2 regions of the Mammaliicoccus sciuri genome follow, and region 1 is predicted to be linked to the other one. Evidence: riboswitches for the same ligand, from Rfam matches in the RefSeq annotation. Region 1 holds a riboswitch; the other holds the start of a gene.

Evidence for each region. Region 1 has a riboswitch for S-adenosylmethionine ahead of MUA60_RS04295 (M20 family metallopeptidase). Riboswitches for the same ligand answer to the same signal wherever they lie in the genome.
Region 2: another riboswitch for S-adenosylmethionine. It lies ahead of metK (methionine adenosyltransferase); the one in region 1 lies ahead of MUA60_RS04295 (M20 family metallopeptidase).

What each region holds. Positions count from the first base shown of each region.
Region 1 covers NZ_CP094824.1:849,611-857,443, reverse strand. Annotated here, with positions in the region: gene MUA60_RS04310 (hypothetical protein) at 1-130, opposite strand, end outside; gene MUA60_RS04305 (DUF2750 domain-containing protein) at 308-970, opposite strand; gene ldmS (L-aspartate--L-methionine ligase LdmS) at 1,066-2,259, opposite strand; gene MUA60_RS04295 (M20 family metallopeptidase) at 2,256-3,443, opposite strand; SAM riboswitch class I at 3,503-3,602, opposite strand; gene MUA60_RS04290 (GrpB family protein) at 3,646-4,188, opposite strand; gene MUA60_RS04285 (S-ribosylhomocysteine lyase) at 4,326-4,793, shown strand; gene MUA60_RS04280 (DoxX family protein) at 5,193-5,543, opposite strand; gene deoB (phosphopentomutase) at 5,543-6,727, opposite strand; gene MUA60_RS04270 (pyrimidine-nucleoside phosphorylase) at 6,739-7,833, opposite strand, start outside.
Region 2 covers NZ_CP094824.1:1,855,598-1,863,430, forward strand. Annotated here, with positions in the region: gene MUA60_RS09575 (NAD-dependent succinate-semialdehyde dehydrogenase) at 1-1,006, opposite strand, end outside; gene MUA60_RS09580 (nuclease-related domain-containing protein) at 1,066-1,977, opposite strand; gene metK (methionine adenosyltransferase) at 2,416-3,609, opposite strand; SAM riboswitch class I at 3,713-3,824, opposite strand; gene pckA (phosphoenolpyruvate carboxykinase (ATP)) at 4,007-5,608, shown strand; gene MUA60_RS09595 (alpha/beta hydrolase family protein) at 5,630-6,406, opposite strand; gene ytkD (RNA deprotection pyrophosphohydrolase) at 6,390-6,854, opposite strand; gene MUA60_RS09605 (hypothetical protein) at 6,921-7,706, shown strand; gene yidD (membrane protein insertion efficiency factor YidD) at 7,717-7,833, shown strand, end outside.

The DNA of each region.
Region 1 (7,833 bases):
ACTCTAGTAGTTGATGTTCTCCATGCTCTATTTTGACATTCCACAAATGAATAATGGATATTGAACATAAAAGTAAAAAAGAAATTATAAATTGCCATTTATAAATGATTAATTTTAAGTACTTTAACATATCAACCGCCTCCAATTACTATAATTTACCATTTTTTGATTTATTATAACCTCCAGTTAGTACTTTTACACCAATCGAATAATATTATATTATTAATTAATTGCAATTAATTCAAAAGACAAAAAAAGACGCTTGCTTAATAGCGAGCGTCTTTTTTAATTACATTTATTTAATTATTTAACATGGCATTGCGTTTAAAATGGCTTTTGGATCTGTTACTGTACCGATCATGCCTGATTTTAAATTGATTCCTAATGCGATGTCTTCTTGTTTTAAGTCTTCTAACCATTCTTCAAAGACTTCTGTTTCTACTTCAATAATATCGTATTCTTCAAAGTCATCACGATGTACTTTTTCTGCTAATTTGCGTGTACTCCATACTGTCATCATGTTTGGTAGACTTGCATCTTCTTCTGATACGATAATGAATTGTTTTTGTCCTTTGACTGTTAACCCGTAAACATAGTTTTCGTTGCAAATGTCTTCTGCAAATTCATCTATTCGGATATCATCTAGTTCACTCATAATTTCTTCTATGAATGGAATTGCTTCTACTTTTATTCCGTTATCTTCTGCTGATTTGTCCACAATGAATTGATCTCCTTCATCAAGGATATCATCCATTCCATATGTAACAAATCTATCTAAATCTAACTCCATAATTTTATCGTATTTCGTAATTTCATACGATTTTAAATATGATTCTGCACTTTCTTTCGTTGACCAAATTAGACGAAAATCAGTATCGCCGTCTCTTAAGATTTTACGGTCATTCAACACAACATAAAATCTTTCTTTTGTTAATATTTGTTTAAATTTAGACATATCCTGGATAGCCATTCTACCACCCTTTTCTTTATATTTAATCCCAATAAAATATATTATACGTATTAGGTATAAGTCAATATAAAAGAAGTTAAATTGTAAAAAATTTTTTATTTATTTAGACTACTTAATGCATCTAGAAAAAGTTGCTCTTGCTCTAATGCCTTTTCTTCAGTTTCTGCATGCCAAATTCCAACAAATCTTGATTTTACGTTGTCTTTACCGAAATAGTCACCATCATAGTATGCAAGTGGATAGAGGTAGCCATTTTTGATGAATTGTTCTATTGTATTGATGAAATGCGTGTTATCGCCTGTGGAATGATAACTTAGAAATTTATGAAAGCCTTCATGTAATCGATCTTTCAGTAATAACATACTTGTTGAACCATTTTGTCTAAAGTTTAAATCAATTGCATATACATTGTGGTTGTTATCTACGAGAAGATCAAACCCTGATACACCTTTATAACCATGCTCAACACCATTTTTCATAATTTCATACCCAGCATCTATAACACTTTGTGGTACATAATTTGAATTAACATTACCATTGTAGAAGCCGTATTCATCTGTAAGCTGTTTTACAGCACCTATATATTGTATACCCGTTTTTTCACTATATACGTATTGAACGCAATAATTATCAATTTCTTCAATGAATTGTTCGATGATGATGTATTTTGTATCTGAGGCTTCTTTAATTCTATCAGTTGCTTTCTTTAAATCCGCTTCATTATAACAAATCATCACACCATACCCACCTGCTGTAGGTAACTCGTCTCCCGGTTTAATCACCAATGGTAAATCCCAGTTTTGAATAGCTTGTTCAAATTCTACAGCTTTCACAATTTCACGTTTCGGTAAATATTTACCACCCGTCCATTGTTCAATTTTAGATTTATTGTTTAAATCTATAAATTTAGGTTTATAAACGGCATATTCTTCGTCTTTACATAAATGTTGACCATGTATGTATTGGAAGAATATTTTTTTATTGTCAGCTGTTAACTGTTGTAGTAAATGTTCATATTGCGTTCTATCTTTAAAAGTATATATATTGCTCGGAATATCCACATTTACTAATTTTAAAATTCTTTTAACATTATCTGTTAAACATGCTTCATGAACGATCATGGGCATATTACTGATAATCATTTCTCTTGCTGTTAAAAAATTAGATTGTGCTTCTTCAGCTTTTAACCAAGGATTATCTTCATACGAAGGTCTCGCATTATATACAATATCTTCTTCATATAAATCTCTTAACGTTAAATTGAGTGGTTTCCTATATTCTTTGTTCATAACAAGTTCTCCCTTAATGTTTGATGATGCTCAATGATTTCATTTCTAAGGGATACATTCTCTATAAGTTCTAATCCCATTGATGCCAATATTTTCGCACCGTTAATTAATGCCTTATCACCCTTTGTACTTGCAGCAGCTTGGCAAAATTCTTTCGTATGGCCGACTAAATTAGATGGTCCAATTTTAATGTGTGGATGAATAGTCGGTACGATATGACTTACATTCCCCGTATCAGTAGAACCAAAACCAAAATCATCATCAATGACTTCTTCCCCAACTTGTTCAGCGTGCTTTCTAAATAATTCGTCTAGTGGCTTATTAATTACGAATTCATTTACACCATTTTGAATTGGTCTTAATTCATATGTACCACCTGTTTGTATAGCTGCCCCTTCAGCTATTTTTCTCACTTTATCAGTAAGAATATCTAATTCTTTACGTGAAGTGGCACGCGTATAAAAACGTGCATGTGTAAAGTCAGGAATAATATTCGCTGCTTCACCACCATTTAATATGACACCATGCACTTTATCTGTCTTTTTAATTTGTTGTCTTAACATGCTCACCCCATTAAAGAAAGATAACATAGCATCTAACGCATTAACCGCTTCAAAAGCATTTTCAGAGGCATGAGCGCTTCGTCCATAGAATTTAACATCAAATACATCTACAGCTAACGAAGGCACTGTCACGTACGTCTCATGGCCAGGATGGACCATTAGTGCAATATCAATATTATCGATAATGCCAGCTTTCACATAAGTTGCTTTTGCACTACCATTAATACCCCCTTCTTCAGCAGGACAACCTAACACGACAACTTTGCCACCAACTTGATCAATCACTTTAGACAAACTGATACCTGCTAACACACTTGAAGTCCCAATAATATTATGACCACACGCATGACCAAGACCAGGTAATGCATCATATTCTGCTAAATATGCAATAGTTGGTCCTTCTTTTCCTGAGTCATACGTTGCAATGAAACCAGTCGGATGCTTCGCAATATTCTTCTCTATCTTAAAATGATGACTCTTTAATTGATCGCTTAATAAACGTGATGCAAATACTTCTTCATTTCCTAATTCAGGACGCTCATGAATTTGATGACTCATTGATAAATATAAATGTCTATTTTGTTCTATATAATTAATAATATTTTGCGATAAGTTACTCATTAATGATTCACCTTTCCAATATAAAAGCGCACTACTTTGTAAGGAGTGCGCCAATCGTTCTTTTATCTTCCAGTAACAAACTGTAGGAATTGGCACCTTTCCATTATGGGAGGTTGCTGGACTTCATCGGGCCCTTCCCTCAGTCTCTCTTGATAATTCGTATGAAATTTGAATTTAATTCTAACTTTCTTACTCGGATATGTCAATGATTTGTTGCAATATCATTGGATTTTAAGTACCATTTTTCTGCTTTTTTCTCGAATTCTTTAATCATGCTGTCTTTACCTTTATAGTACTGTTCACTGTCATCAGGAAATTCAATGACTAAGTCATGCTTGAGACGACTATATCTTTCTCTTTCACCATTAAAAGCTCTTAAATAATCTCTAAATGACAATAATCTTAAAATATGTGGGCTACCTTCATCATAAATATGTAAATGGTGAGATACTGCACCGTAATGATCATATTTTTTGAAATATCGATTACCGATAACACCACGTTCTCCTTTAGACTCATATCCTAAAGCTGATAATTCATGTGTAAATTCATCAATCGATTTACTATCTTTCACAACTATTAATATATCTATAATCGGCTTCGCAGATAATCCAGGAATAGCCGTTGATCCTATATGTTCAATGCTGATACTATGTTCTTTCAATAACGACTGTAAATATTTTTTCTCTTCAAGAAAAAGGTGTTGCCATATACTGTCGTAAGGGACTACTCGTAAACGTTCCATCTCATCACCTAATTTCAGAATAATTTATTAATATTATCTTATAAAGTAACATAGAAAGAAAGTAAAAGAAATCTGAATTGATTGTTTTTTCAAAATTAACTTGATATAATGATGCCGAAATCAAAGGAGGAATCTTCATGACAAAAATGAATGTAGAAAGTTTTAATTTAGATCATACGATAGTAGACGCACCATTTGTGAGACTTGCGGGAATCAAAGAAGGACTTAATGGTGATGTTATTCATAAATATGATATTCGATTTAAACAACCTAACAAAGAACATATGGAAATGCCTGCATTACATTCCTTAGAACATTTAATGGCTGAGAACATTAGAAACCATACAGACAAAGTGGTAGACGTAAGTCCAATGGGATGTCAAACAGGATTTTATGCTTCATTCATCAATCATGACGATTATGATGACGTACTTGCTATATTAGAAGCAACACTTAAAGACGTAGAACAAGCAACAGAAGTCCCAGCATGTAACGAAGTACAATGCGGATGGGCAGCAAGCCATTCATTAGAAGGCGCACAACAATTAGCAACTGAATTTTTAGCAGAACGCGATAATTGGAAAAATATCTTTAAAGAAGATTAATGAGGAAAGCCCAGGATATGACCTGGGCTTTTTTTATGTTGGAATGGCTGGGTGTTGCGAACACTTTCGGGTAAACTTGTTTATAACGGGAGCGTTGTGAACACTTCTGCCCAAACTTGTTCATAACGAGGGTTTTGATTACAAAACTCGGTCGAAGTGTTACTATGGGCCGCCTTAATTACAAAAGTCGGTCAAAGTTATACTATGGACTGCCTTAGTTACAAAACTACTGAGAATTGTAATTATTGGTCTCCTTATTTGCACTTCTCACCAAACTTGCTAATAACGACACCTAATATCTAACTCCCCCAACATTATATTCACCTAATCACTACTTCAAACTCACCCCCAAATAAAAAAGAGTTTGGGATACGATGTCCCAAACTCTCTATATAAATATTACATTTTTCTTACTAGTTTAATCATCACATATTGTAGTGGTAATCTACCCCACAACGCCCATTTTGGTAATTGTTTACCGTTTAATGGGATGTTCTTTTGTGCCATATAAACATTTGCTGGAAATACAGCTACTAAGAACCATTCGATTAATTTTTTCATTAAGCTACTAGGCTTTTTGATCATTAACATGATACCAAATACGATTTCCATCACGCCTGTTATCCAAACAATTGCTTTTTTAAATGGTAAATAGTTTGGAACGATTGCTTCAAAACCTTCTGATCTCAAAAAATGCATCACACCTGCAAATGAAAATCCTATTCCAAATAATCGTCTAACTATATTCATTACTTAATCCCCATCTCATTTAAATAGCTTTTACCGAATTCAGGTAGCGTCACATTAAAGTTATCTGCAATTGTTGCACCAATTGAACTAAATGTATCATCACCTGATAATTCATGATATTCTTTAACGCTTGGACTATACATTAATAATGGTACATATTCACGTGTATGATCTGTACCTGGAGCAGTTGGATCGTTACCGTGGTCAGCAGTAATAATAACTAAGTCATCTTCATTTAATACTGCTTGTAAGTCTTCTAATCGGTTATCAAAGTCTTTAATAGCTTGTGCGTAACCTTCTTTATCTCTTCTATGACCATATAATGCATCAAAATCAACTAAGTTTAAGAAGCTCATTCCAGTGAAATCACTTTTTACAACATCGATTAATTGATCCATACCGTCCATGTTATCTTTGGTTCTAATAGCTTTCGTAACACCTTCACCATCGTAAATGTCATTAATTTTACCGATTGCAATGACATCGTAATCAGCATCTTTTAAAGTATTCATTACTGTTTTACCAAAAGGTTTCAATGCATAGTCATGTCTGTTTGATGTTCTAGTGAAGTTACCTGGCTCGCCAACGTATGGACGTGCAATAATTCTTCCTATTAGATATTTAGGATCTTTCGTAAGCTCTCTTACTTTCTCACAAATATCATATAATTCTTCTAAAGGAATGATATCTTCGTGTGCTGCAATTTGTAGCACTGGATCTGCAGATGTATATACAATTAAATCTCCAGTTTCCATTTGATGCTTACCATATTCATCGATAATTGCTGTGCCTGATGCTGGTTTATTTGCAACAACTTTTCTACCAGTGATTGATTCAATTTCTTTCACCAATTCTTCTGGGAAGCCTTCTGGATAGACTTTAAAAGGTTTATCAATATTTAGACCCATGATTTCCCAATGTCCTGTCATTGTATCTTTACCAACTGAAGCTTCACTTAATTTAGTATAGAATGCTTCTGGATTGGATACTTTTTGAACTACTGGTAAGTCTGCTATATTACCTAAGCCTAACTTTTCTAAGTTTGGTAATGTTTCATTAAAACCTTCAAGTGTATGTTTTAATGTATGAGAACCTTCATCACCGAATGCTTTAGCATCTCGTGCTTCACCAATACCTACTGAATCCATTACGATTAAATGAATACGTTTAAATCGGTTTGTCATTTGACACACTCCTAATCTGTAATCACTTTATGAATTAATGTTGGTTTAACTTGTTCGTCAGAAATTGTGATGTTTTCTAAAATTTTAGCTTCTACATCTTTAACATCTTCTTGATTTGCATAAATCGTTACTAACGATTCACCCGCTTCAACTTTATCGCCAACTTTTTTATTTAATACTAAACCAACTGCCAAGTCAATTATATCATCCTTTGTTGCTCTACCTGCACCTAAAAGCATTGAAGCAACACCAATTTCATCTGCAACGATGTGTGATACATAACCTGAAGTTTCAGCTTTAACTTCAAAAGTATATTGAGCTTGTGGTAATTTCGTAACGTCATCTACTACAGAACCGTCTCCACCTTGATTTTCAAGGAATACTTTGAATTTTTCTAATGCTTTACCATTTCGAATCACTTCTAAAAGTTTTTCTCTCGCTTCATCTAAAGTTTCAGCTTTCTTAGCTAATACAACCATTTGAGAACCTAAAGTTAATACAAGTTCAGTTAAATCTTCTGGACCTTCACCTTTTAATGTTTCAATCGCTTCTTTCACTTCTAACCCGTTACCAATTGCTCTTCCTAAAGGTTGGCTCATATCAGAAATGATTGCCATTGTATTTCTACCTACATTATTCCCGATTTTTACCATTGCATGCGCAAGTAACTCAGAATCTTCAATCGTCTTCATAAATGCACCTGCACCAGTCTTAACATCTAAGACAATCGCATCAGCACCTGCTGCAATTTTCTTACTCATAATTGAAGATGCAATTAATGGAATTGAATTGACTGTACCTGTTACATCTCGTAAGCCGTAAAGCTTTTTATCTGCAGGTGTTAAGTTACCTGTTTGACCAATTACAGCTACTTTATCTTTATTCACTAAATCGATAAATTCTTGTTCACTGATTTCAACATGGAACCCTTCAACCGCTTCAAGTTTATCGATTGTACCACCTGTATGACCTAAACCACGTCCACTCATTTTTGCGACTGGTACGTCTAATGCTGCTACTAAAGGTGCAAGCACAAGTGTTGTTGTATCACCTACGCCACCTGTTGAGTGCTTATCAACTTTAATACCTTCAATTTCAGATAAATC
Region 2 (7,833 bases), 1.0 Mb from region 1:
CTCCAGTAATCACACGCGCGCCTTTACTTGTTGCATCTTCAATATGAGATTTAATTTTTTCAAAACCATCTGCATTAATAACAGGACCTATATCTGTTGATTCATCTTGTCCATCGCCTACTTTTAATTTACTAACTTCTGCTCTAAGCGCATCTTCAAATGCGTCTTTAATAGATTCATGTACGTAAATTCTATTTGCACATACACATGTCTGTCCTGCATTTCTAAATTTAGAAGCAATTGTTCCTTGAACTGCTTTATCTAAATCTGCATCTTCGTGAACAATCAATGGTGCATGACCACCTAATTCAAGTGTTACTTTCTTCAATGTTGAACTTGATTGTTCCATTAATTGCTTACCTACAGGTGTTGAACCTGTATAAGTAATTTTTGAAATTAAAGGATGCTTTGTGAAAATTGCACCGACGTCTTTACCTGAACCATTTACATATTGGATAACACTTTGATCAAACCCTGCTTCATGTGCAAGATCAACTAATTTCATAGTTGTAAGAGGTGTATCTTGTGCTGGCTTACATATAAATGTACACCCTGCTGCTAATGCTGGTGCTGCTTTTCTAGTCATCATTGCTGCTGGGAAGTTCCATGGTGTTATACTCGCGACAACGCCAACAGGTGCACGTGTAACAATAAGTCGTTTGTTATCAACATGTTCTGGAATGGTTCTTCCATAAGTACGTTTCGCTTCTTCAGCAAACCATAATATATAATCTGTCGCATATTTAACTTCGCCTAAAGCTTCTTTTAATGGTTTTCCACTCTCTTTTGTCATAATTAAAGCAATTTCTTCTTTATTTTCAAGAATCAATTCATACCATTTATATAACAATGCACTACATTCGTGAGCTGGTTTCTTTTTGTATGTTTGAAAAGCATCATGTGCATGTTCAATCTTGCTGTTAATATCTTCTTCCGTATTGTTTTTAATCGTTTCGATTACTTCACCAGTTGCAGGATTTTTAACTTCAAAATTTTCTTTTACCATACTTATAACCACCTTTTTTAGTATAAAAATAGCGCTACATAAAATGCAGCGCTTAGTTATTACGGGTTAAACTTTTCAATTTCATCCATAATTCTCTCAAGGTCTTCCACACTATATTGGAATCTACCATGGAATACAAATTTATTAAAGAAATGTTGAAGTTGTTTTTCACCAACTAACACTTTAATGTTAGGGTCTTGTGAATAATTACTGATAGTTGCTTCACTTACTTCATTTGGATGGAAATAAATAATTGGTGTCGGTGTATATTTAAGTTCTAACTGTCTTTGTAATTCTTCAGTTGTATTATCAACTTCTTTAACTTCATCAGTATATGAATGGAATGCTGCAGTTTTATTATTTGATTGTTTTTCAAGTAATAATGTTTGTTCTTTGTTTGGGTTTAAATCCAATGTTTCAAAGACTTGTCCTAATACTGGAAAATCACTAAACTGCTGTTCTGTAATACCGTGATAGATATGACCACTTACTAAATTAGAGTCAATTACATATATACCCGTTCTTGTTAAGACTAAATGATCAATTTGTCGAACTTTACCTAATGGATCTTTAGGTAAGAAGATATTTGCCATAATATGCATATCTTCAGGTCTAATTCTACGTTCATTAACAAGTTGGTCTCTTAACTCTAACAAGTGTCTATCAGTTATATATTCCCCTTCATTCTTAGAAAATAACTTTAATGAGTCAATTTCTCTTTCTTTTTGTGAAATTGCTTCTTGATGAGTTTCTTCTTGTTTCGTTAGAACCTTTTTATTTTCAACTCTTTCATGATCTAACTTTTCTTTATGTTCAGATTTAAGCGTCTCATTTTCTTTTTTATGAGCTTCTTGAATCTTATTCAAAGATTTTTGTTTCTGTTTTAATGAAACAAAGAATAATATAATAAATAGTATCGCAATAACGATCGCTGCGATTAATCCATAATGAATCGGTTCTAATTGACTCATAATTGTAGATCGCTCCCTTTCATATGTATTAATTCCATTATAGTAAAAATTACAAATAAATTCAGTATATATCATGAAATATATTGATAATATAACGTAATTTCTTATACTTCATACATTTGAGTAGTTAAACCACACTTTAATAGTAAATATTTTATAAAAATTCAGTTCATTATGAACAACTTGACTTAAACTTGTTCATAACGGGGCTCTTGTGAACACTTTCGCCCAAACTTGTTCATAACGAGGGTCTTGCGAACACTTCTGGCTAAACTTGTTCATAACGGGGGCGTTAGTTACAAAAGTCGCCTGAAGTGTTAATACTGATATCCTTATTTGCACTTCTTACCAAAACTGCTAATAACAACCCTACTTCCACCAAACCTAAAATAAAAACTCTGCATATATCCCGCAAGATTATATACAGAGCTTCATCATTTATTTTAATAAGTCTTTTAATAAATCTACTTTATCTAATTGTTCCCATGGTAATTGAACATCTGTTCTACCGAAGTGACCGTATGCTGCTGTCTTTTTGTAGATTGGTTGTCTTAAGTTCAACATTTGAATAATACCAGCTGGTCTTAAATCAAATACTTCTCTTATTTTTTCTACTAATACAGTTTCTTCTACTTTACCTGTACCAAAAGTATCTATTGAAATGGATACTGGTTGTGCTACGCCAATTGCATATGCTAATTGGACTTCACATTTATCTGCTAATCCACTTGCTACTATATTCTTAGCTACATATCTTGCTGCGTATGCTCCTGATCTATCTACTTTAGTAGGATCTTTACCACTGAAACATCCTCCGCCATGTCTTGCATAACCACCGTATGTATCTACGATGATTTTTCTACCTGTTAATCCAGCATCTCCTTGTGGTCCGCCGATTACGAATCTACCTGTTGGATTAATAAAGAATTTAGTTTCTTCATCTAATAATTCTGTAGGTACGATTGGATAGATAACATGATCTTTAATATCTTGTTGAATTTTTTCTAATTCAATTTTTTCATGATGTTGTGAAGAAATAACGATTGTATCAACTCTTACCGGTTTATCATTTTCGTCATATTCAACTGTTACTTGTGTCTTACCATCTGGACGTAAATATTCTAAAGTACCGTCTTTACGTACATCTGTTAACCTCTTCGCAAGTTGATGAGCTAAATAACCTGGCAAAGGCATGTATGTTTCAGTTTCATTTGTAGCAAAACCAAACATAAGACCTTGGTCACCTGCACCAATTGATTCTATTTCTCTATCTGATAAATCATCTCTATCTTCTAATGCGCAATCTACACCTTGTGCGATATCTGGTGATTGTTCATCAATAGCAGTTAAAATCGCCATCGTTTGGAAATCATAACCGTACTTCGCTCTTGTGTATCCTATATCTTTTACTGTTTGTCTAACTACTTTAGGGATATCTACATATGTTGAAGTAGAAATTTCACCTGCAATTAAAGCCATACCAGTTGTTACTGTTGTTTCACAAGCGACTCTTGCTTTAGGATCGCCTTTTAATAATTCATCCAAGATCGCATCGGAAATTTGGTCCGCAATTTTATCTGGATGCCCTTCTGTTACTGATTCTGATGTGAAGAGTCTTCTATTCTTTGACATAAAAAATCTCCTTTAAATAAAGTTGTACGGTCTCTTCCTCAGCGCAAATAAAAAGTGCCTTCTCTCAATAAAGATGTAGAGAGAAGGCACACTCGTCCATTCGCTCTTATCGTTCAGACAATATTGGTCTGCAAACGGTTTGGCACCTTTCTTTCATTAGAAAGAGGTTGCTGGGTTTCATTGGGTCCATGTCCCTCCACCACTCAGGATAAGAGAATCCGTCAGAAATGATAATACTAAAGTTTTCATAATATGTCAATGGAACGAAACACATTCAAATTTCTAAAAAAATTTTATAACAAATTTACTCATTAGTATAGACTATATATTTTAATGTGTTATACTAATTCCATGAAAATGCTTACAATATTAATATTAGACATGGGGGTCGTCATTTATGGCAATGCAGTCAATTACCGAATCAATCGAACTTTCAAACCTTTTAAAGAAGGACACTACACTACAACAACTTTCTAGAACTGAATTGTACAATCACATTCTAGAAGCAGGAGAAGGCGTATTAACAGAATCTGGCGCAATCAGAATGGAAACTGGTAAATACACAGGTCGCTCTCCTAAAGACAAATTTATCGTTAAAGAGGAAGATACTGAACAAGATATTGATTGGGGAACAATCAACCAACCTATCTCAGAAAGTAACTTTTTAAATTTATATGATCAAGTTATTGACTACTTAAACCAAAAATCACAACTTTATGTCTTTAATGGATATGCAGGTGCAGATGAATCATCACGTTTAGATTTACGTGTTATTAATGAGCTACCTTGGCATAATTTATTTGCACAGAACATGTTTATTCGCCCAGAAACTAAAGAAGAAGCACTTAATATCATCCCTAATTTCACTGTTATTAGTGCACCAGGATTTAAAGCTGATCCAGAAAAAGACGGCACAAATTCTGAAACATTCATTATTACTTCGTTCAAACACCGTGTCATACTAATTGGTGGTACTGAATACGCTGGTGAAATGAAAAAAGGTATATTCTCAGTTATGAACTACTTATTACCTAAAAAAGGTATTATGAGTATGCACTGTTCAGCAAACGTAGGTTATAACAAAGATGTAGCTTTATTCTTTGGTCTATCTGGTACAGGTAAAACAACTTTATCTGCAGATCCTAATAGAAAATTAATCGGAGACGATGAACATGGTTGGAACGAAAATGGTGTCTTCAATATTGAAGGTGGTTGCTACGCTAAAACAGTAAGTCTTAGCCGTGAAAAAGAACCACAAATTTACGATGCTATCCGTTATGGAACAGTTTTAGAAAATATTACCGTAAATCCTAATGGTTCAGTAGATTATGACGACACTTCATTAACTGAAAATACAAGAGCTGCATACCCAATTGATTTTATCGATAATATTATTACACCATCAATAGCTGGTCACCCAAATACTATTATCTTCTTAACTGCAGATGCATTTGGCGTATTACCACCTATTTCTAAATTAGATAAATCACAAGCTATGTACCATTTCTTAAGTGGTTTCACTTCTAAGTTAGCAGGTACAGAAAGAGGCGTAACAAGTCCTCAACCAGTATTCTCAACATGTTTCGGTTCACCTTTCTTACCATTACATGCGACTGAATACGCTGAATTACTTGGTAAATTAATCGATGAACATAATGTAGACGTTTATCTTGTAAACACTGGTTGGACTGGTGGCGAATACGGTGTAGGTTCAAGAATGGACTTGAAACATACACGTTCAATGATTCGTCGTGCAATTAGTGGAGAAATTAAGAATTCAGAATTTGTTAAAGATGAAATCTTTGGTCTTAATATTCCGAAATATGTACCAGGTGTACCTTCAGAAATATTATATCCACGTAATTCTTGGGTATCTTCTGAAGCATATGACGAAAAAGCAAAATTACTTGCTAAGAACTTCAAAGAAAACTTCAGTAAATTCGGTGAGTCTTCTGAGCATATTCAAGAAGAAGGCGGATTCACATATAATCGCTTATAAAATACTTAAAGAGCTTGGGCCTTATTGGTCCAAGCTCTTTTCACATTTATACATCCATTCTTTAATTTGTAACAATGTTTGCTTTTCTATTTCTGGCCTTAAAACATGGCCTTCTCCACATAAATAGATTGTTTGATGATCTACCGCTTCTTGCTTTAAATGTTCTTCTAGATGATATGCCATATTAATATTAACTTGCTTATCTTCATCTCCATGAACGATTAATATAGGTGGACTATCTTTATGAATAGATTGCAATGCATTTCTACGTGCATACGCTTCATATTGTTTTTTAGGATGTCCAACCATTCTTTTTAACATCCCTCTTAGATCAATTCGTTCTTCATACATCATCAATAAATCTGAAACCCCACCCCATATAATATAACTCGTTGCTTTCACTTTTTGATACGTAAGTAAGCCTTGAATACCACCTCTAGAGAATCCAAGCATATGAACAGGAACATTTGGGTAATGTGACTTTAATATTTCGATACCTTTTATAACATCATGAAGGTCATCACCACAAAATTCATCTCTACCTTCACTACCGTTACTACCTCTGTAATAAGGTGCAAAGACAAGTGTATACTTATCTTTAAATTGCGCCATACGACCTGGTCTCACTCTACCTACTTGTCCTTTACCACCACGTAAATATACAACGATGCGATTAACACGTTTATTAGGTGTCATCAACATGCCTCTAACTTTCAATCCATCCACTTCATATATCACTTCTTCAGTTAGATGATGATTAAAGAAAACTGGCATTTTTTTCTTACTGTAGAAATCCAAGTTTATACACCCTTTCAACGCATTTTAATATTGCTGTATCTTTTAAAAGAAAACTCTTCTCTTCTTCAGGTATATCATTGATTTCTTTAGCAATAACGGGTCCATAAGTTTCGAAATATGCCTTATTGCTATCCATTGATTCTACTTCAATAAAATAGACATCTTTATTAAACGGGATTGTATCATGTACAGTATATGAAGCTATAAACGTTATATTTTTAGCAATCGCGCCTGTTTCTTCATATAATTCACGCTGAACAGCCTCTTTATTCGTTTCATTTGGTTCAACTTTCCCACCTGGAAATTCAATACCTCTTATCTTATGATGCGTTAACACATATTCATTATTAAAAATAGGAATACCTAGAACATGTTTCGCATTTTGTTGATCTGTTGGACATTTATATGCTAAATCAACATCCAATCCATTTGGATCTTTGTAGCGCATGATACACGACCTCTTTCTTCATTTATGATAAACTGTATATACATATTATTAGGAAGGTAGAAGATATTGAAAAAGTTAACCTTAACGACCTTAGTATTAACAATTACTCTTATTCTAGCAAGTTGTAGTCCGGAAGGTCAAAATAAATTTGATGATAGTAGCGATGCTATCGAAGCTTTTCAAAAAAATATTAAAAAGGTAGATTCACATTCGATTAAATCTAGTAACGAAACAACAGTTGATTTTCAAGATAAAAAAACAACGCTTAAACAACTGTCACATGGCCGAACAAACCACCATGATAAACTTGCATTTAATGTCGAACAAGAAAGTAATACAAAACAATTTCCAGTGCATAATAAAAGTGTTTGGATTGATTCAAACGAAATCAAATCCTCTCCTAAATCTAAATATTTAAATTATCATGCAAAGAATGCCGAAATAGATTATTATCAAAAAATTGGACAAGATTGGTTCGATTTAACGACTTTTAATCAAAGTTTACTTAAACCTATTGAAGACGATGTCACTTTAGAAAACGATACCCTTTCATATGAAGGTACAGGAAAAGTTATGTCATATCTCTATCAACTAGGGTTTAGTCAATCACCACTGGCAGATCAAGCATCTTTAAGCAATATTAACGACTTAAAAATTAAAAGTGGTAAGTTTAAACTTACATTCCAAAAAGACAAAACATTACCAAAAACGTTAACCTTTAACATTAAAGCAACAGGAAAAATTAAAAATGAAACGATTAACATCCATATGAAACAGACAACAGATTTCTATAAATTCAATTCCACTGATGTTAAACCATACCAGAACTTAACGAAAAACAATTATAAATAGGAGCATTGCTATGAAAAAAGTATTTATTAAATTAATACGCCTTTATCAACGATATATATCCCCACTGACACCACCAACATGCAGGTTCCAACCTACATGTTCTAACTATGCTGTTGAAGCTATTTCA